DNA from 3 places in the Sporomusa termitida genome. Region 3 is predicted to be linked to each of the others. Evidence: riboswitches for the same ligand, from Rfam matches in the RefSeq annotation. Region 3 holds a riboswitch; each other region holds the start of a gene.

Region 1 (8,318 bases), 670 kb from region 3:
GACAACTGCCTCCAAATTGAGTAAAATAGACTTTGTCAGTCAGGCAGCATAACATGTAAATCCTGGCAGACAAATGTCGGGGCGTAGCTCAGCTTGGTAGAGCGCTACCTTGGGGTGGTAGAGGCCGCACGTTCAAGTCGTGTCGCTCCGACCAGATAAAAAATATCGATAACCCCAGATAAATCAAGGGTCTGCAGAATTGCAGGCCTTTTTATTTTTTGGCTTTTTCGAGCCATTTTTCAAGCCAGTGTAGCAAAAATGTAGCAGGAAGATTAAAAATGACCCTATTTTGACGCAAAGCTAGGATAAACTTGACGTCAAGATAGGAGTATACTTTAATATTATATTTTCTATTATTAAATTTAAATAATTAGACAATAACAGTAATATTTTATAATTTCAGGAAGGAAAATTATATAAGAATATTCAATATAAACCAATAACTTGGTACAGCAAAAACCGCCATTATATTATCAAAGTTATAAACTAATCAAAAGATTATCGCAAAATAATCAGCTTTGCCAACTTGAAAACTCAATCCCATAGATTATGCTGCTCGCTGGCAGTAAAGAACTTTTTTATTTTGGTTAGGAGTACATGCCTAAAATGAAAAAATTTAATATGTTTATTTTTGTTAATAAAAGTTTTTGTTTAATGATACTATGCATTCTTATCCTACAAGCAATACTCGCATCTTCAACCTTATGGATAGTTAAATTGAGTCAAGCAGTCGTATTAAAACAAGATTTTTCATTATGGTTGGTGCTATTTATACTATCGTTATCTTTAATATATATTCCAGGTCCCGGAACGGCTTACTTTCAGAGCAAAGCTATTTTTAGTTCTTTTAGAAAGTATGTTGATATGTTTACAGTTTCTTTTAGGGGCAGAGCCCAATTAAGAACTAATATCGAATTCAAACAAGAACGACAGCCTTATTTAAATAATGAGGCATGGTTGGTAATCAATGAATTCGTGGGGTTTATTATCAGTGTACTCACTACTCTTTTTAATATTGTTTTTAACATAGGTATTCTTGGTTTTATTATTGATAAAAAGTTGATGCTTGCTTATGCCATAACGATTCCGTTAATTACTATTGCTGTTAAAAGTCTAAAACCGCTGGTAACTGCTTCCGCCAAACAGGCCCAAGCAGACCGAACAGCTATGATGCAATCATTGTTACCAGCCTGGGACTCCATTTTAATTGGCAATCAATTAAATATACATTTATGGAAAAATTATTTTATCGATAAACATAACAAAGCGAATACGTCAGCTTTGAAATCTGTACTTTTTAGTGAACTGACAACCGTAATTTCCATGTTTCTTGTCTTATTGCCGATAATTGGTACTTGGGTGTGGTTAATATATCAAAATATAGGAAATGAAGTATTCCTAAGTATGCTTATTGCTACATTTCCCCGGCAAGTTATAACCATTTTTCATGTGACTGCAATTGTAGCTTATGCATCGCGTTGGAATAGTTTAAAAACGCGGCTTGAGGGATTAAAATCAGCCTTGATTATTACCGAACCTATAAATGGTGGCACTATTTCCTGGAATCGGATTAAGGCTGAAAAAGACAATACGATTATTACTATTGCTTCTATGAATTCCATACAAGATATTACTCAAGACTTTAGTCCGGGAAGAATTACTCTACGAGGCGATAATGGTACAGGAAAATCGTCACTTCTGGCCCTGATTAAGGAACAGTTAAGCGAAAAAGCTGTCCTGTTACCGCCTCATTCTGATATGTTTTTTGAATTCAGTTCTAATAAAAACTTATCCACCGGCGAAAAAACCATAGAGTCATTAGATGAGATAAAAAGAAGCGGCAAGCTTCAACTACTATTGTTAGACGAGTGGGATGCAAATTTAGATAAAAATCATATTGTTAATATATCAGAAAAATTAAATGAACTCGCAAAAGAAATATGTATTATAGAAGTACGTCATCGAAGTTAGCCATAGGTGGGCACTAGGCTGTAGGCTAGGAAGATATAGCAATTGTGGTTTTGTCATGATGACACCACGCCAGGCAGAGAAGATTAAGCAACAATTGTGTGAAGTGTGAGGCCTGACCCCGGACACGGACTATTTATATCATCAACATGAACTGGAAGAGGATTGAACCGGAGAGCTGAACCAGCTTAAGGCTTCACACACGATGTGGAGCTTTTTTTATTTTTGGCAGTTTGGGCACACCATCGATTGGTTAATCTTCTTTATGAATGAATAGAAGCCGGTACTCTAGTATGACAGCCCCTGTACACGTAATTGCTATTTAGCTTTCTTGCTGGCGGCGACTTCCGCTTCCATCTGCAATTGGCGCATGACCAGGATGTTAATGGATTCTCCCTGGGTTGTCTGGGTGGCCATTATGGAGTCAGTTTTCTTGTCGATATGCGCCAGAAGATGATACACGTCCTGCTGCTGGACTTGTCCGTATTGTTCCACCTTGGCGTCAAGTGCAGCTATGTCGGTCTTTAATTCGGCTTTCGTCTCTTTCAATTCCTGGCGTAATCCCTCAACAGATGCCTTCGTATCCTGGCGTAGCTCCTCAAGGGCTGCGTTATTACTGCCTACCATTTTGATGAGCTGTTCCATCATGGATTGAATCTGATTTAACTGCTCGCTCACACCAAGTCCCTCCCGTAATGCCTTCAGTGACTTCATTATACCATGAGTCGCAGGCAATAGAAAGGCAGGTGTAGTGTCATGTCCGCTTTATTCTTGCTGGCGCCGGTAACTGAAATTCAGTTCAGCGGCTGATACCGTAAATGCTTTCACGGACAAAGGATAGGCTCGCTTGATATACTGATTGGCTCTATTGCTGGCGGCTGTGCTAAAGCCTGTGACAAACCCACACATTCATAGGGATTGGGCCGGTGCTGTTCCCTGCTTAGGAAGGCAGGCAGAGACTTTTTTCCCCGCGAAAAAATTTTAACTTTTTACAAACGGCTCTAATGCAATGTGAATATAATAAAATAACATAATATGGAGGTATTAAGATGGATATAGAAAAAATTAAAACTACGATTGATGATGTCGGCCGAAAAACCAAGGGGGCTGTAAATGGTTTCGCAGCTATTCATAATTTTGAAAGCTGGCAGGTATGGCTGGGGCTTGTGATTCTGATTGTTCTAACCTTATTGATTGCTTTAATACTTTGTTAAAGGTACAAAAAGGCAGGGGCCTGAAGCAGTTCTAGACAAATTTATGATAAAGTCAGGATAACTGCTTGTAGCTGCTAGAACAAGGTTTTTACGTTATATATAGGTATAGGCAGCTAGTTAATTTTTCTATGACTGTATGGCCACATACAGTCTTTTTTACATGATTAGAGCACTGGCTATATTTCCCCAAGTCATCAAGTCTCTTTGATCTGTCGGAAAATAGTTATGACTAATTGGCAGCGGAGCAGGCTCTTGACAAATTTAGCCTTTTTATGCAATACTTTTATACAAGTGTCTTACATAATTATATACATTATCTGCGCTGAAAACTCCATAACTACGATATAGGTGCCCGAGAGGGCTTAATAGGGAAGTCCGGTTGAAAGCCGGCGCGGTCCCGCCACTGTAATGGGAGAGCAATTCCAAGAAATGCCACTGAAACGTTTTGTTTTGGGAAGGTTTGGAGGAGCGATGATCCAGAGCCAGGAGAACTGCCTATATGTCAATCACCGTTATTACCTGCGAACGATAGGGAGGAGATTTGTGCAATAGTTTTTTTGTGCTTATTTTATCCCAAGGCAGTCAATGCATTGGGATATTTATTTGATTACACCGACAGTAAGGAGCACAAATGCAGGAAAAAACAACAACTGTGATTGGCCTGGCTGATCATAAAAACTTCATGGCTCTGGCCATACCGTTGACCATTGCCACACTAACCACACCGCTGCTGGGGGTCGTCGATACGGCAATTATGGGCAGGCTCCCGCAGGCCGCCTACATTGGTGGTGTTTCCATCGCGGTGCTTATTTTTAACACATTATACTGGGTTCTGGGTTTCTTACGTGTCAGCACTTCAGGGTTTAGTGCCCAAGCCAGCGGCAGCGGAGATAAACAGGCGATTACGCTGGCATTGTTAAGGCCGCTGCTGATTGCTATTGGCCTCGGGCTGGTGATTGTTGCTCTGCAGTGGCCGATAAAGCAGATCTCATTTACCCTGCTGGCGCCGAATGAGACAGTGGGCGAGATTGCCGCCGCCTATTATCATATCCGCATCTGGAGCGCGCCGTTTACGCTGGGCAATTATGTCATTGTCGGCTGGCTGATGGGAATGGCGAAAGTAAAACTTTCGCTTGCTTTGCAGGTTTTTATGAATGTGCTGAATATGGTGCTGGCAATATTGTTTGTCGCCGGCTTCGGCTGGGCGGCCGGGGGGGTAGCGGCGGCAACGCTGATTGCCGAGATTGCGGCTTTTCTGCTGAGTGCAGCCATTTTATTACAAAGCAGGGCTATTACACTGGCGAAGCTTTCAGTAAAAATGATTGTTGATCCGGCGGCATTGATCCACATGATGAAAGTAAACCGGGATTTGTTTATCAGAACAGCCTGTCTGCTGACTGTTTACAATTGCCTGGCGGCTTACGGCCTGCGGTACGGGGACACCATTCTGGCGGCCAATGCCGTTTTATTGCAGCTGCATTTTGTGATGGCCTACTTCCTGAGCGGATTTGCCAATGCCGGTACTGTTATGGTAGGTCAGGCAATTGGCGAGAAAAATGAGGCGCTATATGGCAAAACCGTTAAGCTGACAGCCATCTGGGGCGGCGCTACCGCAGTTGTATTGGCAGCAATGATAGTAATGTTTAGAATTCCTCTGATTCAAATGTTTACCACCCTGGCTGATGTCCAGCAGGTCGCATTGCAATATAGTTTCTGGCTAGCCCTGTTTCCCCTGGCCGCTTTCTGGGGGCTGGAGCTGTACGGGGTTTTTGTGGGGGCAACGGCGGCGGCGCCGGTCCGTAATTCACTGGTATATTCTTTGATCACTTATTTCATCTGCCTGTGGCTGGCCGTTCCCACCCTGGGCAACCATGGCATTTGGCTGGCGTTTATCGTATTCAGTCTGGGCCGCTCGCTTTTCCTGTGGGCTTATCTGCCAGGACTGAACAGGAGAATTGCCCAATTGACGGCTAAAGCCTAACAAGGCGGGCAGCCGTAGACCTGCAAAAAGAATGTAACGGCTAAACACTTATAGGGAGGTATTTGCTTGACTACGCAGAATTTAGTAATCCGTCCCATTCGGTCTGAAGACATAGCATCTGTACAGGACTTTTTGTTAAAGCAGCTGCGGGATTTATTCCACCAGGAAGGTCAGGTGGCCATTACTGACGATGTCTGGGGACTGGGAAAAACCTACCTTGAACCGGAAAACTGCAACATGTGGGCGGTATTTACACCAGCGGGAACTGTTGTCGGTTCGGCAGCGATTTGTGCTTACAATGACAGAATCGAGTTGCTCAAGGGCCGCTACCATCTGCCCGCAACCGCCGAAGTGGGACGCTGCTACATTGACGCCGGTTTAAGACGCCAGGGAATTGGTTCAAAGCTTGTCGGACTAATGACTGACTTTTGCCGGCAGCACGGGTATAAAATGCTGTATCTGCATACCCATCACTTTTTGCCCGGAGGCTTTAACTTTTGGCAGAAACAGGGGTTTGAAATTATCCTTGATCAAGGCGGCAGTTTTGAGATTGTACATATGGAAAAACGATTATAACCGACAAGCGCAAAATACAGGCCTGTATTAACCAGGAAAATGCTTTGCTTATTATCTGTAAGAGGGCATTTTTATGGTTTTTCCGCTTACCGTTAGCTTGTGCCAGGTAAGGGCAGCAGCGGCTAACGGTAAGCCGTATTTCTTATCTGTAATCCTGAAGGGCAGGATAATTTTTTTAATTAAAATATCCCCCGTGGGGGGATATGGCTGAAAGCCAAAGTCTGAACCCAGGCGTTTAACCCAGTAAGTCTGGACTGGGATGATACTATGAAGGCCGGGAGATTTGCAAATGCCTAATTCGGTCAGTAGCGAAACATGGAAAGAGAAAGTCCGGGTAGTATTGACATTGGCTGTGCCAACTGTAATCGAAAATTTTTTATTAAATATTGTTGGGTTTGTTGATACCCTGTTTGTTGCTAAAATCGGCTTGCAGGAAGTTGCCGCCGTGGGCGTGACCAATGCCATCGTAGCCATTTATATTGCGGTATTTATGGCGATGGGAATAGGGTCCTCCTCACTGATTGCCCGCTGCCTCGGGGCCGGAGATATCGGCAAGGCCAAAGCCATCGCCAGACAATCAACCTGGCTTGCTATTTTATTAGGTTTGTTTTTTGGTGTTGTCACATTAGTATTTGCTGAACCTTTGCTTCGCTATATGGGAACTGAGCCTGAGGTTCTGCAGGTGGGAATAAAGTATTTTCAGATTGTGGCCATCCCGTCTGTGCTGATTTCCCTGATGACGATATTGGGCAGTATACTACGCAGCGCCAGTGATACGACATCCCCAATGAAGGTCGGCCTGTGGGTAAATTTGCTGCATATCATTTTAGCATATCTGTTGATCTTTGGTAGCGGCGACTGGCAGGGCTGGGGAATTGCCGGGGCCGCCTGGGCTACAACGATTGCGCGGCTGGCTGGCGTATTGGCACTTTATTTTTATATTCAAAAGTCAAAAATAGCTTTTACTTTAGCCCAGGGCTGGGCAGGTCAGTTTACCCGGCCATTATTGCAGATATCCGGCCCTGCTGTTACAGAGAGGCTGATTATGCGGTTAGGGCAGTTATTTTATGCCGGTTTGATTGTACGGCTGGGAACAGATGCTTATTCGTCCTTTATTTTTGGCGGAATTATCTCTCAGTTTGCCTTTCTGCCAGGCTACGGAATTGCTGTGGCGGCAACAACAATTGTCGGCAATCAGGTTGGTGCTAACCGTAAAAATGACGCTTATCATTACGGAATCGTCATCATGGGTGTTGCCGCCGTCTTTATGGGGATTGTTGGCATTCTCTATTTTGCTTTTGCGGCTATGGCGGGACCGTTGTTTACGAATGAGCAAAAGGTAATCGATATGGTGACCATCGGGCTGCGGATTGATGCCTTTGCCCAGCCGTTTACAGCCGTAAGTCTGGTTATAGCGGGAGCACTGCAGGGGGCAGGTGATACGAAAAGTCCGATGTACAGCACGATTGCCGGCATCTGGATCATTCGCGTCATCGGCATTTATGTACTCTGCTTTACTTTCGACTGGGGCATTGCCGGCGTGTGGCTGGTAAATCTGATTGATTATGTGCTGCGCTCTGGGTTTCTGTTTTATAGATTTAAAAAGCTGATGTTACATAAAAAAGGCTGACTACCTGTCAGCCTAATCACTACCGGTACTATTTACAGCTTTGCTGGTTTACTTGCCTTACGAATCGCAATTAAGGCCTGATTAATAATTTCTTCAACCTGACGTTTGTTTAATCCTAAGGGGCGAACCATATTTTTAACTTCACTTCTAAATTTTTGTTCATCAAAATCAATAATCAAATTATCACCACCCTTACAATACCGGTTACTTTATTATACGGATTATGTAGAAAGGAGGTGACCCGCCGTCGGCAAACCCTTAACAAATAATTAATCCCTACTTAACAAATAAAAGCAACGCAACATGTATAATGAAATCAAACTTGTTGCGCTAACCGGCACCGCCGGCAGAGCAAGGAAGTTTATATAGTATCCATGGCCAAAGGCCATAACCGAGTGGCCGAGTGTGTCACCGGTGCGAGCCGTTTCCTGTGCGCGGGGGCGGCTCTTTTATTTTCCGCCAGAATTATACTACCTATATATTCCAATGGACTGCATTGCTTTTCTTCTATATAATATATATAAAGTATTATGGCTTTCCCCTAGAAAGGAAAATACCTATGAAACCTAAATGGCACGTGGCAAATCTGCCAACAAACCTGCTGCGCTTTTGCAAAATTGCCTTATATAGAAACAAGGAGATTGAAATTGCCGGCTGCGAGGTGACTCAGATCCGAATCAGCAGGCCTTGATTGATTATCAACTCAATAAATCCCCAATAATTATGATTGGCAGCAGGCAGGGTTACATGCCGGCTGCCTTTTCGTATTTTTTTACTGTTTCTTGAGATGATAATCTTGAGAGGTGATTACGTGAATTATTATTTTGTTGGGATTTTGTTAACGATTTATATTATTCTGCTGGTGCTATGGTATAAAGAAAAGCATTAGATGGTTTTTAAATATCATTCAGTATACAATCGGATACTATACTACAGAAAAGTGCGTACT
Region 2 (8,318 bases), 2.5 Mb from region 3:
TTGAGCAGGCGATTAAAACCGGCAGGCGGGTGTTCACCCCCGGCTTAATGGGCGAAGCCAACCGGGGGATCATTTATATTGATGAAATCAATTTGCTGGACGATCATATTGTGGATGTGCTGCTGGATGCCGCCGGGAACGGTATCAATGTCGTTGAGCGGGAAGGCATTGGGGTAACGCATCCGGCAGCGTTCATTCTTGTCGGCACTATGAACCCCGAAGAAGGTGATATCAGGCCCCAGCTGCTGGACCGCTTTGCCCTCTGTGTGGACATCACCGGGGTGACAGATTTGCACGACCGGGTGAAAATCCTCAAACGCCGGGAGGCCTTTGATCTTGACCAGGCCGCCTTTCTCAGCCAATGGCGATCCCGGCAGCAGGAACTGCGGGAGAAAATTGTCATAGCTAAAAAACTGTTGCCGCAGGTGGTAGTTACAGACGCCATCTATGCCTTTATTGGTGAACTCTGCACCCAAGCGTTTGTTGCCGGTCACCGGGCCGATGTTGTGCTTGTACGGGCGGCCATTGCCCTGGCCGCCTGGCGGGGGCATCGTCAGGTGACCCCGCGGGATGTGACAGATATTGCCCCGCTGGCACTGGCCCACCGGCGGCGTGAGCCGCCCCAGCTGCAGCAACAGGAACCAGAGCCGCCGTGTACCCAGGAGGCTGAACCACCACCACCGCCGCCAGCGCAGACCGAGCCGCCGCAGGAGCCTGGGCGTCAGCCCCAGGACCGCCCGGACACCGGATCACCGGCTCAGGAGCAGCAACCTGAGCAGCAAGCCGGACAGGACAATCAGGCTAGCAGCGCCCAACCGGCTCAAGAAGTGGTTTATGCTGTGGGCAACCCTTTTGCAGTAAAACGTGTGGCTCATGATAAAGACCGCCTGGTACGGCGCGGGTCTGGCCGCCGGTCACGCACCAGGACCGATTCCCGGGCCGGCAGGTATGTCAGAAGCACCTGCCGCCGTGACTGCAATGATCTGGCGCTTGACGCCACTATCCGGGCGGCGGCCCCCTGCCAGCGTCAGCGCCGGCAGCGCGGGCTGGCAATTGTTATTGAGTCCGGTGATATCCGGGAAAAAGAACGGGAAAAGCGTATCGGGAACTTTATTTTGTTTGTCGTCGATGCCAGCGGTTCGATGGGGGCCCGGCAAAGGATGATTGAAACCAAGGGTGCCATTCTCTCGCTGTTGCTGGATGCTTATCAAAAGCGGGACAAAGTGGCGATGATCGCCTTTAAGGGTGCGCAGGCCGAGCTGCTGCTGCCGCCTACCAATAGCGTGGAACTGGCCCAAAAGTGCCTCAGTGAGCTGCCGGTAGGCGGAAAAACGCCCCTGACTGCCGGTCTGGTCAAAGCGACTGAGGTTATCCGGCAGCAGCTTAAGCGCAGTCCGCACATGCGTCCTATCCTTATTTTACTTACTGACGGCAAGGCGACCACCGCAATGGCGGGCGGCAGCCCGCTGGCCGAAGCGCGGCTGGCAGCGGCTAATATCAGAGAAGAGCTGGATATCACCTGTCTGGTGATCGACACCGAGAAAAAAGATCTGCTGTCACTGGGCATCGCTCAGGAGTTAGCGGCAAGCATGGGTGCCAAGTGCTATACTGTTGAGCAGCTTAAAACCGACAGCCTTGCGGGTCTTGTCCGCGGGCAACTGGCTACTTAACGATACAAGGAGGATATTATGAATAACCATAAGCTGCAGCAGTATCCGTTTGCCGCCATTGTGGGACAAACCATTATGAAAAACGGCCTGATCCTGAATGTCATTAATCCCCGGCTTTCCGGCCTGCTTATCCGGGGAGAAAAGGGCACCGCTAAATCGACAGCAGTGCGGGCCCTTGGCGAACTTCTGCCGGAAATTGCAGTCGTCGCCGGCTGCCCGTATAGTTGCGATCCCGACAATGTTCAGGCCTACTGTCCGTATTGCCGGCAGCGTCAGGCTGCAGGGGAGGCTTTGCCCCGCCGGCACCGGCCGATGCGGGTGGTTAATCTGCCGGTATCGGCGACCGAAGACCGCGTTGTTGGCACCCTGGATATTGAGCAGGCCATCAAAAGTGGCGAGAAAAAATTTGAGCCGGGGGTGCTGGCTGAGGCCAATCGCGGCATTTTATATGTAGATGAGGTCAACCTGCTGGATGACCATATCGTCGATGTGCTGCTGGACGCAGCCGCCATGGGCATAAATACAGTGGAACGTGAGGGCGTGTCCTTTTCTCACCCGGCGCAATTTATTCTGGTGGGAACGATGAATCCGGAAGAGGGCGAACTGCGGCCGCAACTGCTGGACCGGTTTGGGCTCTGTGTGACAATTGCCGGTATTTATGATGCCGCTCAGCGCGTTGAAGTGATTAAACGGCGTGCCGCCTTTGAAGAGAATCCGGCAGCTTTTACCGCCGGCTGGGAAGCCGCGCAAATACGCCTCAAAGACCAGATTGCAGCTGCCCAACAATTGCTGCCGGCTGTGCGCGTTGATGACAATATCCTGTATAAGATTGCCGGCACCGCAATTGAGGTCGGTGTGGACGGCCACCGGGCCGATCTGGTAATGCTTAAGGCGGCTAAGGCCCTGGCTGCCTGGTACGGCAGTAATCAGGTCAGCGTAGAGCATGTGGCGGAAGTTAGTGAATTGGCGCTCATGCACCGTATGCGCCGCAAACCATTCCAGGAAGTCGGCACTGAGCAGCGGAAGCTGCAACAGATTATGAGTAAAATTTGATATTCTTTTATGTACGGCAGCAAGTAGACAGCAGCGAAAACTATTGACACAGTTCGAGATAAATTATATATTTATACCAATTAAAGAAAATATTTCATCGAAAATTGAATAAATAAGTCAGGTGCCAATAGGGCTTAATAGGGAAGAACGGTGCAACACCGGCGCGGTCCCGCCACTGTAATGGGAGCGAATCCAAGATATGCCACTGAAACAATTGGGTTTTGGGAAGGTTTGGAGGAGCAATGAACAAAGCCAGGAGAACTGCCTGTCTGTCAATCACCGTTTTACTCACGAGCGATGAGGAGGGGATTTAAGGAACACGTTGTTTCCGGTTGGGTTGTACGTCCGGCGATAGTGGCAGTTCTGTATTGTATGATATTAACCTCTTCGCATGCAGCGGAGAGGTTTTTTGTTCGCGCGTTTTTCTAGATAAGGTGCTGGCGAATCAGGTGCAACCAGAGTACCCGGTTCGCCAAACTTGTGTACAGGCTAGCCTGTGGCCGGGCTTATAGGAAAGCCAACAAAGACGACTAAGCTTTATTGGCTTTCCTATATAGTAAAATTGTCCGGGGTAAGCTAGAGGAGCCGGCATCTGTGCTGCCATACCCGCTTGGATTGGATCATTTGCTACCGGAAGGCTAATCACAATGGACCGTGGCGGCGAATTGTGCACCTGTAGATAAAGGAGTATGTTAATGAATAAATGGAGTAACCGAACCAAATGGAGCCTGTTAGTGGCTGTTTGTATCCTCACTGCTGTAGGCAGCCTCTGTTTTGGCCAGACTTTTTACTCGCCCGGCACGGTCTACTCGGCTATTGTGGCCGGCGGCACCGATTTTAGAAGCGGTGATTACACAAAGCAGGCTGAGGCCTATGCTGTGATCTGGCATATCAGACTGCCCCGGATTATTGCCGGCTTGCTGGTTGGCGCCGCGCTGGCCGTGGCCGGGGCCGTTATGCAGGGGATTTTTTCCAATCCCCTGGCGGAGCCGGGCATAATCGGCCTGTCCAGCGGGGCGTCCCTGGGGGCCGTTATTGCCATTGCCCTGGGAATTACGGGAGTAAGCTTATATGTGATGCCCCTGTTTGCCGTGATCGGCGCTGTTTTGGCGTTAGCCATTATTCTGCTGCTGGCCGTCCGGCAGGGCCGGATTCCGGTCATGGTTCTGCTGCTGGCCGGGGTCGCGGTCAATTCTTTTACCGGTGCCCTGACGAACGCGGTGCTGATGGTCTTGAACGAGCAGCGGCTGCGGGAATATCTGTTCTGGATCGTCGGCGGATTGGACTACCGGCGGTGGGAGCATATTACCCTGGCTATCGGTCCCATCCTGGCCGCTGTTATTATTTTATTTCTTATGGCCCGGCATTTGAATATTCTGGCCCTGGGGGAAACCGAGGCCCGCAGTGTCGGCCTCCATGTCATCCGCTACCGCTTGATTTTTCTCGGGCTAGCGGCTACGGCCACCGCCGCGGCGGTCTGTATCAGCGGCAGCATTGGTTTCGTCGGGCTGGTGATCCCCCACATGATGCGGTTTATTGTCGGACCCGACCACCGGCAGCTGCTGCCGGCGTGTACTTTGGCCGGCGGCACTTTTCTTGTCGCCTGCGATACGCTGGGGCGCAGCCTGTTCGGCGTTATCGAGATTCGCGTCGGTATCATCACCGCATTGTTGGGAGCCCCGTATTTTCTATATTTACTGCGCCGGTCGCAGCGAAAGGAGTAATGGGGCTATGAAGCGTGCTATTGTCAATGTGCAGGCCTTACGTGCCGGCTACGAGAAAAAAATTGTGTTGCAGGACATATCCTTCTCTGCCGGACAGGGAGAGCTGATTGGTATTATTGGTGCCAACGGCGCGGGTAAAAGCACCCTGCTGCGGACCATGCGGGGGCTGCTGCCCCGCCAAGGGGGCCGGGTAGAGCTGTTGGGCCGGGAAGTGGGGACTATCCCCGAGAAGGCACTGGCCAAGCAAGTTGCTTTTTTGCAGCAGGCAGTCGAGATTGGCTTCGGCTACACCAGCAAAGAGGTTGTTGCCGCCGGCCGCTATCCCTATCTCTCCTGGTGGCAGGGCGAAAGCCCGGAAGATGAAAAAATCATTCGCGAAAGTATGGAGTATACGGATGTGCTCAGCCTGGCCGATACCCCGCTGGCCAACATATCCGGCGGTCAGAAGCAGCGGGTGCTGCTGGCTAAGGTTTTGGCTCAGCAGACCCCGATCCTGTTCCTGGACGAGCCGATGACCGGCCTGGATGTTGTGTATCAGGAAGAGATATTCCGGTTTTGTCAGCGCCTTTGCCATCAGGGCAAAACCATATTGCTGGTGGTGCATGATCTAAGTGCGGCCGCCCGTTTTTGCTCGCGGCTGCTGTTGATTGGCCGGGGCGGCTTGCTGGCTGACGGTCCGCCCACCGCGGTGCTGACAAGGGAGCATTTGTCGCAGGCGTACGGACTGCCGGTGCAGGTCGTCCATAACCCGGTTACCGGCAGTGTGGAGGTGTTTGCCGGCCTGCGCCGGAACAAAAACGAACAGCTGCCGCGGGTGCACGTAATTGCCGGCGGCGGCTGCGGCTGTCCGGTAATCCGGCGGCTGGCGACCGCCGGTTTCGAGGTCAGCGTGGGGGTGGTGGCCGAAGGGGACAGCGATGCGGAAGCGGCCAGGATTTTTGCCGAAGACTACGTAATTACCAAACCATTCGCCGACAACGATGCGGACGCTGCCGTTGCAAATGGCAAGCTTGTGGCCCGGGCGGATGTGACGGTATTATGCAGTTTGCATGTTGGCAAAAATAATCTCGGTAATCTGGACGCGGCGATGAAGGCGGAAAAATTAATTATTCTTGAAGACAGCCCCATCGACGGACGCGATTATACCGGCGGCAGGGCAGCCGCGCTATACCGGCAATTGCTGGCTAAACATGGTGTGAAGGTCATGTCCACTTCTGCCTTCTATCATGAGATGTACAGCCTGCATGAGGACGAAAAAACTGTTTAATCAGCAACTGCAGCCTCTTTATCTATTTTATGCAAACAGAGTCAAGGAAGCTCCATGACAAGGAATATATTAAGTAATATAAGCAACGTTTACTGATTATGGGACCGGCATTACAATGTTCAGTTGATTTACAAAGCCTATGAGGTAAAGCTGCTGCTGGAGTGAACATTTTGGCAATACGAAAGATACTGGCGAATAAAAAACGGTGGTTATTGGCGGCAGTTGCGCTGACGGCGGTAATTCTTGCCGGCATTGGTCACTTTTTTAACTCCCAGGGCAATGTTGCCCGGAATGCTGCCCGGGGCGGCGTAGTCAGGCCGCTGGTGACGGCGGTGACTGTTGAACCCCGTGATATGCTGACAAGAGTGCTATTGAGCGGGCAGACGGCAGCGGCGGCGCAGGTGGATATAGCAGCAAAATATTCCGGCCGTATTGCTCAGGTCCGGGTGGAGCTGGGGCAGGTTGTGGCTGCCGGTCAGGTGTTAGCGGTCCAGGATATGCAGGACATCCTGCTGTCAATTGCCCAGACCGAAGCTGTGATCAGGCAGGCCCGGGCTGAGGGCACCGAGGCTAAAGCCGCTTATGACGCCGGCTATCAACAGGCTGATGCTGATTATCAGCGCAATCTGGCCAATTATCAGCGTTATGAGGAGTTGTACCGGACAGGGGCAGTTTCCCGCGAGGCGCTTGATGGCGCCAGGCAGCAAATGATTAATGCCCAGACCGCCTTTGCCGCCTTACGCGAGCAGGTTATGGACGGTGGGCAGCCGGCGGTGCTGGCCGCGAAACAGGCCGCGCTGGCCAGGGCCGAATACAGTCTTAATCTGCTGGAACAGCAACGTGCTGATCTGGTGCTGCGGGCGCCCCGGGCCGGTATTGTCGGGTACAGGCAGGTCGAGGCTGGTGAATTTGTCGCAGCAGGCCAGAAACTACTGACCATCGTTGACAACAGCACGATTTACATCGATTGTCAGGTTTCCGAGCAATATGCAGCCCATATCCGGCCCGGTATGCAGCTGGAGTTCATGATTGACTCCCTGGGGCGGCGGTTTCCCGGAACCGTTATTTATATTAGCCCGGCCAGTGACAGCACCACCCGGGTATTCACTGTCAGGTCCCTGCTGGCGCAAGCGGACGGGGCAATAAAAAGCGGCATGTTTGCCCAGGCCCAGGCAGCGATTATGCTCAAACCTCATACCCTGTTTGTGCCGAAAAACGCCGTGCTGCAAAAAAACGGCAAGCATTATCTGTTTGTCATCAAGGAGAATAACCAGGTTGAACAGCGCCTGGTAACACCTGGCCAGCGCAATGATGATTTTATCGAGATACTGACTGGAATCCGGGCCGGCGAACGGGTCGCAGCCAGCAATATATCCCGTCTCAAGCCGGACAGTTTCGTTGAGGTGGATGCATGAACATCACCCGCTTCTCGATTCAGCGTCCGGTGGGCATCACTATGATTGTCCTGTTATTTGTCGTTCTTGGCCTGTATAGTTTCCTGCGGATCGGCGTTGAGTTATTGCCGGCTCTGAATAATCCCTATGTTACCGTTACTGTTGACTATGCAGGCGCCAGTGTGGAAGAGATGGAGGAAAGTGTCGTCAAGCCGCTGGAACAAGGCCTCTCCTCCCTCGCCCATCTGCGGCGGATGGTTGCCATCGCCAGGCCGGAAAAGGCTACTGTTATTCTTGAATTTGATTTAATGGCTAATGTTGATGTGGTTTCCATTGATGCGTCCAAGGCGGTCAGCCGGGTGCGAAAAAACTTGCCTGATGAGATTAATGAGCCGGTGGTTATCCGGCGTGATGCCAATGCCATGCCGGTTATGGAAATCGCCGTTAAAGCCAAATATGATCTGGCGGATATCTATGGCAAGGCCGATCAGGTGTTTAAAGAGCGGCTGCAGCGGGCTGACGGGGTTGCCGAAGTAACCCTCGGCGGTGGCCGGGAGAAAGAGCTGGCTGTGCTGGTAGAACGGGACAAACTGGTATTGTACAAGCTGACGTTAGCCCAGTTTGTCAACCGTCTCAAAGAAGAGAACTTACTCATGCCTGCCGGTCTGGTATATACAGACAATACGGAAAGCGATGTAAGACTGGCGGCACGTTATACATCACCGGCCGAGATCAGGCGGCTGTATGTTGCTAATGCCGCCGGCGCCGCCGTTCCGTTAACTGAAATCGCCGAGGTGAGCGCACAGGACAGCCGGCCAACCCAGTACAGCCGGGTTAACGGTGATGAAGCGGTTGCCCTGCAGATCTATAAAAACAGTGATGCCAATATTGTCCGGACCGTGCAGGCGGTGCAGGAACAACTGGCCTCCTTGCGGGATGAATACCCGGACTATCAGTTTATCGTTGTGGCCAATGACGCCACTTATATAGACAATTCCCTGAAAAATACGCTGACTACCCTCGGTGAGGGGATTATAACCACCGGCCTGGTTCTGTTCTTATTTTTGCGCGGCTGGCGGTCAACGGTTGCCGTAATGGTTGCCATACCCACCTCGCTCATTGCGACATTTCTGGTCATGTACCTGGCCGGTTTCACCTTCAACATGATGTCTTTGATGGGGATGGCGCTTTGTATCGGGATATTGGTTGA
Region 3 (8,318 bases):
GACCGGGGAGGGGATTGCGATGCAATTTTTTATTGATAACAAGAAGCCTCTCTGGATGCTATGATCACAGGGAGGCTTCTTTTGTTTTGCAAATGTTGGACAAAGCTGGAATAGCTGAAAGTTGCTAAATCACTTAATTATCTGTCCTATGTTTATCAAAGTTCTCTTCATTAATCGGTAAAAAGAAAATGACCGGGTCAAGTTGCAATCCTGCCGCTATCGCAAATAAAATATCCAATGAATAAGTAACATCTGAATTTGATGCTTCGATCTTGGATATATAGCTTTTGCTATAGTTAATCTTTTCGCCTAATGCATCTTGCGACAGCCCGCGCTTTGTACGATAAAAAGCAATTCGCCGGCCGATTTCCCGGTATTTATCTAAAAAGTTATCCTGCACACAAGTTCACCTCATATTTATTATAGATGTAGCAGGATTGAAGAAAGTTTCAAAAATATTGTTATATATTGCAAATATAATGAAACAAAGCTATACTATATAGTGATTGGTAAATGGTGCGGCGTGAATTGATAGAAAAATAAGATTTTTGTTCAGCACTATTTATGAACATATGCGCCTGCACCAACCAAGTAAAATGGAAGTTGCTTGGTGAAAGGAGAGTGAAGGGGAATCAGACTAATGCAATGATACTTAGGGATTAAACCGAGACAAATCGTTACCGAAAAGGAGGGAAAGAAGACTCAAGCCTGCGGTGCAGCAGGTGGAAAAAAGAATAACCAATGTCCGGCAGTATTGGGGTAGATTAGATTGACAAAACAGGAACAGATTAATCAATTAACTCAGAAGCTTTTGGATTGCGGCTATCATGCCGAGCAGATCAAACACATTGTGCGCGAAGCTTTGGAGGACGATACAGGCGATGCACAAGAAGATGTCATTATCGCAGTGCTGGAAACGTATCTGTCGTTTGGCATCAAATGTAAGAGGCAAGGACCCCGCGAGTAATAAGCAATATAGCCTATTGAGCCGGACACGCGGAAATTTCGTTGATGGACAAAGAGTAATATTGGCCTGAAAGAACATATACGATTAACAGAAAGAAACAATACAATAACGTTGGGATAGGTGCCCTTCGGGGCTTAATAGGGAAGTTTGGTGCAAAGCCAACACGGTCCCGCCACTGTAACGGGGAGCAATCTCGCACAATGCCACTGGAGTGAAAGCTTTGGGAAGGCGTGGGGCGCTATGAACCGGAGTCAGGAGAACTGCCTTATCCAGCAATCGCCATTTTACCTGCGAGTGACAGGGAGGAGATTACGAAAAACCAAGACCGGATTCCGGCTGGTTAGCGTAAGCACTCCCAACAAGGGAGTTTTTTTATTCGGTATTATTCGTTGGCTTTTCGGCCCATATTTTAAGGATTTATCAGCGTACAAGCTCTGTCCGCGAATACAACATATTGATTGGCATGTTGCCGAAGGGGGGCCTAACAGCGGTTCTGGATGCCGCCACCGTAGTTTACGGCGGTACGGATATCATGGCCGACGTCATAACCAAAGTAAAACAATAGCTAACAAATAGATAAAGTAAGAAACATCCTTATCTTATGGACAGGCAGCTTGCTGGCGGGGTAACATCCGGTATCCAGGGATGGTTAGGGATGGAAAGAAAAGGAATGATAAAAAATTTTAAATCATATCTATAAAGTCGTTTGGAACCGGACCCGCTCCTGTTGGCAGGTGGTATCCGAACTGGCGAAAAATAACGGCCGGGCGAAATCAGTTCGCGATCGCTGTGGCGCGAAAAGCCGGGTGGCTTGTGTCGCCTGTACACTGGCGCTGGGGGTAATGGCCTTGCCGGCGGTCGCTTGGGCGAACAACACTACGGCTGATTACCAATATATAGATCCGGGAACCGGGAGCAGGGATGCTTTTCTGAGTGGCGGTTATCAGCCGGCGAATGAGGCTACTAGCTATTATCCGCTACAGATTAACAGTTCGCAATTGAATTATACCTATAATGGCACCAATTATAATCTTTTTGGACTGACAGGGGCAAGAAATTTGTTCAGGGCCATAACTCCCCTGGCGGATGCCGGCAACAATCCGCAAAATATGCAGTATAATGCCTTGGCGGTCAAAATAAACGGAAAGTTGTATTGTTGGTCGGTCGTCACGGGGGTAAGCGGATCCAACTGGCTTACAAAAGGTTTCGTAGGTACTGGCGTTACCAATGTAATTAATGCTAATGAGAAGAACCTGTTAGATATTGCTACCCAGCAGCGTTTGGCGGATATTATGGCTCTTCCTGACGGCAGTGACAAAGAACAGCAACTGGCGGATTTTGTAAAGGAATATGCGCCGCAATATGAATACTACCTAGTTAAGCTTACGGACGCCGAATTAGCCAAAATGCAGGGGATGACTATGCCAGATGTGAATACGATTATTGCTACGCTACCTGACTACGAGGTAGTGGGAGAGAGTGCATTAAAACTGGAAGACACCTCCAGCTTGTTTCAATTTACGCAAACTGTTGCCAACCTAACGCCGGGACAGAAAACTTACGCCTATAATGAAGTAAAAGTCGGCGAGTCCAGCGACAATAGCTGGCGGCCGCTGGACCGGGTGCTCTATGGGGCAAGCGGCTCGGTTCTGGATACGGATTATGCTATTAATAAGAACTGGGTTATGGACAGTGACGGCAATCTTATTCCTAACAGCAGCGGCGGCACGATAGACTGGCAAAATGGTCAAAGCTTAGATCCTCTGCCAGCCGATGTAAGAACGGCGATTACGGTAAAAGATGTAAGCACCGTTAGCAATTCTGTTATCGACTTAACTTATGCGAATACCTCAGGCGAGGATCCATTGATCAATCATGTTATTAATTATAATGATTCTGGTGCAATCAGCAACGGTGAGATCGGCCTTATTCAGGGCTATTTTCTGTATGACAATGTAATCGGCAAAATAGTTGATTTCAGCGAATACACCAATGAACCCAATAGATACTCTCTACACAAGATTGCCCGCAGTCTGTTTATTGAAAATGCGACGTTAGCGGCAGGCACCACCTTTCGTTTAGGCAATTACAGCATGGATGCCGCGCTGCAGCATGCGCCGGCTAGCGGGACTGGCAAAATTAGTGATAGAGGGTTTGTGACCCCGAACGATTTCAACTCGGCGATGTATTTTAGCACCGGCAATACCGACAGCGTTTATATTACAACGGCTACGCAGGCCGACGCGCAATATGGCAAAACCAATCTAAACCTGCAGTTGGGCTGGGTGCCGGGCTTAGGATATCTGCCGGCGGGAGAAGCCGTGCTAAGAAGCAACGATAGTGGGCAGGTTAATTTGCCGGTATTAGTAGGCATCTTAAACGGCGCCGAAAACTTTACCGTGACGGCGCAAACATCTGTTGCCGACGGCGTCCTCAGCACCTATGAGATTACGCCGGTGATTGAGCAGACCGATAACTATTTCACCGATCCTGAGGATGCGGCTGCGAAAAAAGGAACCGCCTGGTGGCTGAAGAGCTATAGCTTTGTTGATACCGGCGAAATGTCGACGACCGGTAAAGCCGTCAGCGACAATTCGATTATCAATAATAACCTATGGCGCAGCAGTTACCTGAATATGTTCCGCCGTACCGCTGATTTGCATGGCCGCTATGGCGGCAGCACCGACCTGTACAGTGCGGCAGGGGCTGACGGCGACGGCCGGGAAAACGTCTGGGCCCAGGCTTATCACGGCAAAGTCGACGGCAAGAGCCGTTATGGCGGCAGCTTTGACCAAAGCTATAACGGGGTTCAAGTCGGTTACGACAAGCTTTTAAATAAAGCCTTCTACAACGGCAGAGTTTATACCGGTTTTTATCTCAATAAAATTGACGGCAAGTCGACTACGCAAAGCGGCAGCGGGGAGCAAGACAGCCTCGGCGGCGGATTGTACGGCACCTGGGTTGGCGATAAAGGGCATTATCTTGATGCAGGCGTAACCGCAAGCAAACTGAAAAATGAATTCAGCATGGTTGCCAATCTGGGCGACGGTACGGGTAACAGCGGCATAGTTGACGGTACGTCCCGCACCTGGGGCTACGGAATGGGCCTGCAATACGGTAAGCTCAATGCTTTGGCGGACAACTGGTGGTGGGAACCGGCCGCCTCCTTCTTCCTGGGGCATGTTGACGCAACCACGTATCAACTCAGCAATCATTTGCGGATTAATCAAAGAGGGTATGACAATGCCACCGGCAGGCTGCATCTGCGCTTGGGCAAAGAAATCAACGACAAAGGCACCATCTATGCCGGCGTCAATCTGGCCCATGAATTTGCCGGCGAACAGGATATTCATGCCGTGTATGGCTATCAAAACCGATCTATCGCCGCTGCCGGCGGCAAGGATACCTGGTGGGAATTTAATGTCGGCGGCACGATGAAGATTTCACCGGACGGCAATTTAAATCTTGATTTTGTAAAAACGACCGGCAGCGATATCGGCAGTGACTGGCGCATTGACGGCAAGCTGGACTTTGCCTGGGGCGGCTTTGGCGGCGGCAAAGGCGTGACCGGCAGCGGGGCCGCCGCTGACAGCGGCAGTGCGGCCGCAGTGCCTGGCGCTGACAAGGCCCAGACAACGACCGTAGTGATGGGACAGGCGCCGCCGGTTGAGCCGCGACTGCCGGAGCGGCAGGTGACGGCGCCAACAGAAGTACCGCCAAGTGTAGCAGAACCCAATCGTCCTGAAACAGCAGGTAATGCTGAAAATCAAGACAATACGACTGTAAGCTATTCGGCCAGTGAGGCTGCACCGGCAGTGACAGCAGACACAACTGTGGTCACGCTGCCAACCGGCGCCGCCAGTGAATTTGCCTTTGCCCCCGTCACCGTCGAGGCGGCCCGGCCTGACTGGGAAAAGAAGTTGAGCCCCGGCCAGGTATCGGTTATTTATCCCAATACCTATAAGGGGGAACAAAAGGACCTGCCGGCGATGCTGGAAGCGGTGCCGGGGCTCTATGTGCAGCGCATCACCGGCGCCGGTCACTATACGGTTGCCCGGGTGCGCGGCGCAACCGGCGCGCAGGTTAAGGTCTTTGTCGACGGGGTGTTAATGAACCTCAACAGCGAAAGCGCGGTTAATCTCTCAGCCATACCGGTGGATAATGTCGAGCGTATCGAAGTCTACCGCGGTTATGTGCCGGCCCGGTTCGGCGGCGCTCCGCTGGGCGGCGTGATCAACATTGTCACCAAAAAACCGGATCAATTGGGCGGCATGGTGTCGCAAGGCGTGAAATCCTACGGCGGCTATACCGGTAATTACCAGTTTACGGCGCCGGTCGGCAGCGGCAGCTTGCTGGCAACCTTCCAGCGCGATATCTGGGGCGGCGATTTTGATTTTTATGCTCATAATACGTATCCCCACGATAGCCCCCGCTATTGGGAGGGAGATGTTAAGCGGGCAAGCAACGGCTACCAAAACAGCAACGGCATGGTGAAATGGCAGGACGAGCAGTGGCTGGCCAAGGTGTCCTGGAAAAAACTCCATGAGGAACTGCCGGCCAGTGTCGGTAATAATCTTTATCCTAATGAGGGCTATAACCCGGGCGTACCAAGCACCTTGATTAATCTCAATAAAGAAAACTATGAAAAGGGCTTTTGGGACCGGGCGCAGGATATTGACCAGAAGGAATTCCTGCTGGGCCGCCGGGCTACGGCGGGCAACCTGGATTGGGGCTGGCAGGTCAGCTATCTGGACAACAAAAAGGATTATTTTAACACCGGCTATTATAAACGTCTCGCCGCTTTGCTGGCGGCAGGGGTTTCCAACGCCCCCATACCCGGCGCTGTCGTCGGTATGGAAGACCCGCAATATCCGGGGACACTGTGGGCCCATTACCATTCGAAAAAATGGGGCTTTAACCTGAATACGGCCTACAAAATGGGCGACAGTCACTTATTGGAATTCAGCGGCGACGTCAGTCGTGAAACCATGAAGGCCAATGTCAGCGAACAGGATACCCTGAATTTGAATCTTGGTTTAGGCAATCGAAAATATATCGATCAATATAAAATCCTGGAGTACCATTTCAGTCTGCAGGATACCATTACCCTGAATGAGGCCGGTGATTTCAAGCTGACGCCGGTCGTGCGAGCCGAAAAGGTGGACATGGAGACGATGAATGAAGCCGATAAAAAATGGCAATGGTCGGCCGGCACCGCCTTGCAAAAACAGCTCAACGACCATTGGAGCGTTAAGACCAGTTGGGGCACCTATAACCGCCATCCGAATTTCTATGAATTGTTTGGCGACGGCGCGACCATTATTCCTAATCCCGGCGCCAACAAACTATTCGACGCCGGTTCGCGCGGCACTTGGGAAAGCGGCAGCCAGTTTGACTTCAGCGTTAACTGGCAAGGCGAGCTGGCCCAAGCCGATACCGATACCGTCCTGACCTGGTTCCAGCGCCGGGCCAAAAATCAATTCGCGCTGTGGATGCCGATGGTGCCCAATGCGCCCAGCACCTATTTCCCGATGGACGAAGCCAAGGTCCATGGCCTCGAACTGACCCACAATATGAAATGGCAGCGCTTGAACCTAACCTTGGCCGGAACCTGGCAAAAACCGGAATATGCAGGGGCCAAGTCCTTGAGGGATGTCGAGAGCAACAGTGCCAAGACCTCGATTTCGTATACGCCGGAATGGGTCGTAAACGCGCGTCTGGATTACCGGTGGCCGGGTGATAAATTGAACACCTTTATTGAATATAATTACATGGCCGAGCAGTTTATCGGCCAGACCACTAACGGCGAAGATCCGGAGGATCGAGACAATTGGTGGATGGATGGTCTCAGCACCTTTAATATCGGCGCTAAATATAAATTCGACAACAATTGGAAACTGGCGGCTGGTATCAACGACATTTTTGATAAAGGACCGGAGGTTACCAAAACTTACGGCAAAGCAATCTATACGAATAATTATCCCTTAGCCGGCCGCATATATTACGCGACACTGGAATATAGTTTCTAATGGGGTTTGTTGGTGCTTGTTTCATAGCAGGCACAGCAATAATAGATACGGTCAGTAACCGGTTCGGCAGCAGCGCTGCCGATGCCAGGTTGCTCCTGTGTCAAAAAAATATAAAACGGAAAGGTGGTTTGTCAAATGTCAGAACCAAGAGCCTTGTTACAAGAATCGGTATTGGCGGCAGGTGTAATGAAGGATTATACTACACCGGGAGACCCTTACGGTTGCATCAGTCAGGTCGATAGTGCCGGAACCGTACATGCGGGAGTGGTAAAAACGTTACCGGGAGGCAACTACTTTGAGGGGCATGATGCGCGCGTTCTCAATTTTGTGAAGGGTTCAGAATACAAAGCGTTGGTAGTAGATTATACGTATAGCCCTACCAGTTCTTTATACGGTATTTTTGATCCGGCTGCTAATGGTATATGGGGAACGCCTGTAGTTAGGACAGATACCAATTGGGATATCAATAACCCCTATAGTATTGTCACGAACGGTAACGATATGTTCCTCATGGGCTATGACAGCCAAGACATTATTAAGGTTGATCTGACAACGTTCAATGCGGCCAGCGGCAATCCGTTTTTCACGTATACACCACTAGCGGGTAAAGAAGGCCATGGCGTGGATATGGATGCTGTTGAAATTGATGGAACACTTTATTTAGCCGCATTGTTTATCAATGCTGAAGGTTATTCTAATTATGGGAATTCACAGCTTGTGCTTGTCGAAGCAGCTACCGGTGATTTGGCTGCAACTATTGATCTTAATGCCAACGCCAATTCAATAGCTATTGCTGCGGACAACTTTGCCTATGTGACCAGCTTCGGGGGAGTACAACAGCCTGGCGGCAATGCTACTTCCCGATTGCAGGTGGTAGATCTTAATGCTAGTCCACCAGCTGTAACACAAACTATTGGCATAGTTACTCCTGTTACTGCCGGTGATTATGTCGATGTTGCGCTGGTTGATGCCAATGCCTATGTATTGACAGCCAATTTTGATGGTAGCTATTCAAACTATACCTATAGATTAGTAAGAACGACTCAAGCAAGTCTAAAAGCAGGTAATTTTGGAACATCAAGCACCTATTCAGCGACAGTTCCGTCCGGCGCTACTTGGCTGTTGGCTTACGACGGAATCGTACTGTGGTTTGTGCGGGCAACAGAAATTTATACGATTGATACTTCCGTTGCTTTGTCAAGCAGTGCGTTGACTCTTCGTGCAAATGCAGGACTCTATAATGCTACTACTAATCCCCAAGGTTTAGGTATTGACGATCCGCATGAGGTTTATGGACAGCTGAATACCGCCGCCGTGGTTAT

What was found. A riboswitch is a leader RNA that binds a small molecule or an ion and turns the genes downstream of it on or off. The one in region 3 is predicted to bind cobalamin.
Region 1: another riboswitch for cobalamin. It lies ahead of SPTER_RS10145 (MATE family efflux transporter); the one in region 3 lies ahead of SPTER_RS13600 (TonB-dependent receptor domain-containing protein).
Region 2: another riboswitch for cobalamin. It lies ahead of SPTER_RS01745 (FecCD family ABC transporter permease); the one in region 3 lies ahead of SPTER_RS13600 (TonB-dependent receptor domain-containing protein).

Annotation. Positions count from the first base shown of each region.
Region 1 covers NZ_CP036259.1:2,197,043-2,205,360, reverse strand. The annotation lists tRNA gene SPTER_RS10160 (tRNA-Pro) at 78-154, shown strand; gene SPTER_RS10155 (ABC transporter family protein) at 607-1,971, shown strand; gene SPTER_RS10150 (hypothetical protein) at 2,287-2,646, opposite strand; gene SPTER_RS24715 (hypothetical protein) at 3,018-3,182, shown strand; cobalamin riboswitch at 3,512-3,695, shown strand; gene SPTER_RS10145 (MATE family efflux transporter) at 3,814-5,163, shown strand; gene SPTER_RS10140 (GNAT family N-acetyltransferase) at 5,230-5,739, shown strand; gene SPTER_RS10135 (MATE family efflux transporter) at 6,029-7,369, shown strand; gene SPTER_RS24710 (hypothetical protein) at 7,402-7,548, opposite strand.
Region 2 covers NZ_CP036259.1:383,220-391,537, forward strand. The annotation lists gene SPTER_RS01735 (putative cobaltochelatase) at 1-1,670, shown strand, start outside; gene SPTER_RS01740 (magnesium chelatase ATPase subunit I) at 1,689-2,723, shown strand; cobalamin riboswitch at 2,826-3,006, shown strand; gene SPTER_RS01745 (FecCD family ABC transporter permease) at 3,419-4,447, shown strand; gene SPTER_RS01750 (ABC transporter ATP-binding protein) at 4,455-5,714, shown strand; gene SPTER_RS01755 (efflux RND transporter periplasmic adaptor subunit) at 5,885-7,129, shown strand; gene SPTER_RS01760 (efflux RND transporter permease subunit) at 7,126-8,318, shown strand, end outside.
Region 3 covers NZ_CP036259.1:2,862,220-2,870,537, reverse strand. The annotation lists gene SPTER_RS13610 (helix-turn-helix domain-containing protein) at 134-400, opposite strand; gene SPTER_RS13605 (hypothetical protein) at 770-967, shown strand; cobalamin riboswitch at 1,069-1,249, shown strand; gene SPTER_RS13600 (TonB-dependent receptor domain-containing protein) at 1,702-6,996, shown strand; gene SPTER_RS13595 (hypothetical protein) at 7,132-8,318, shown strand, end outside.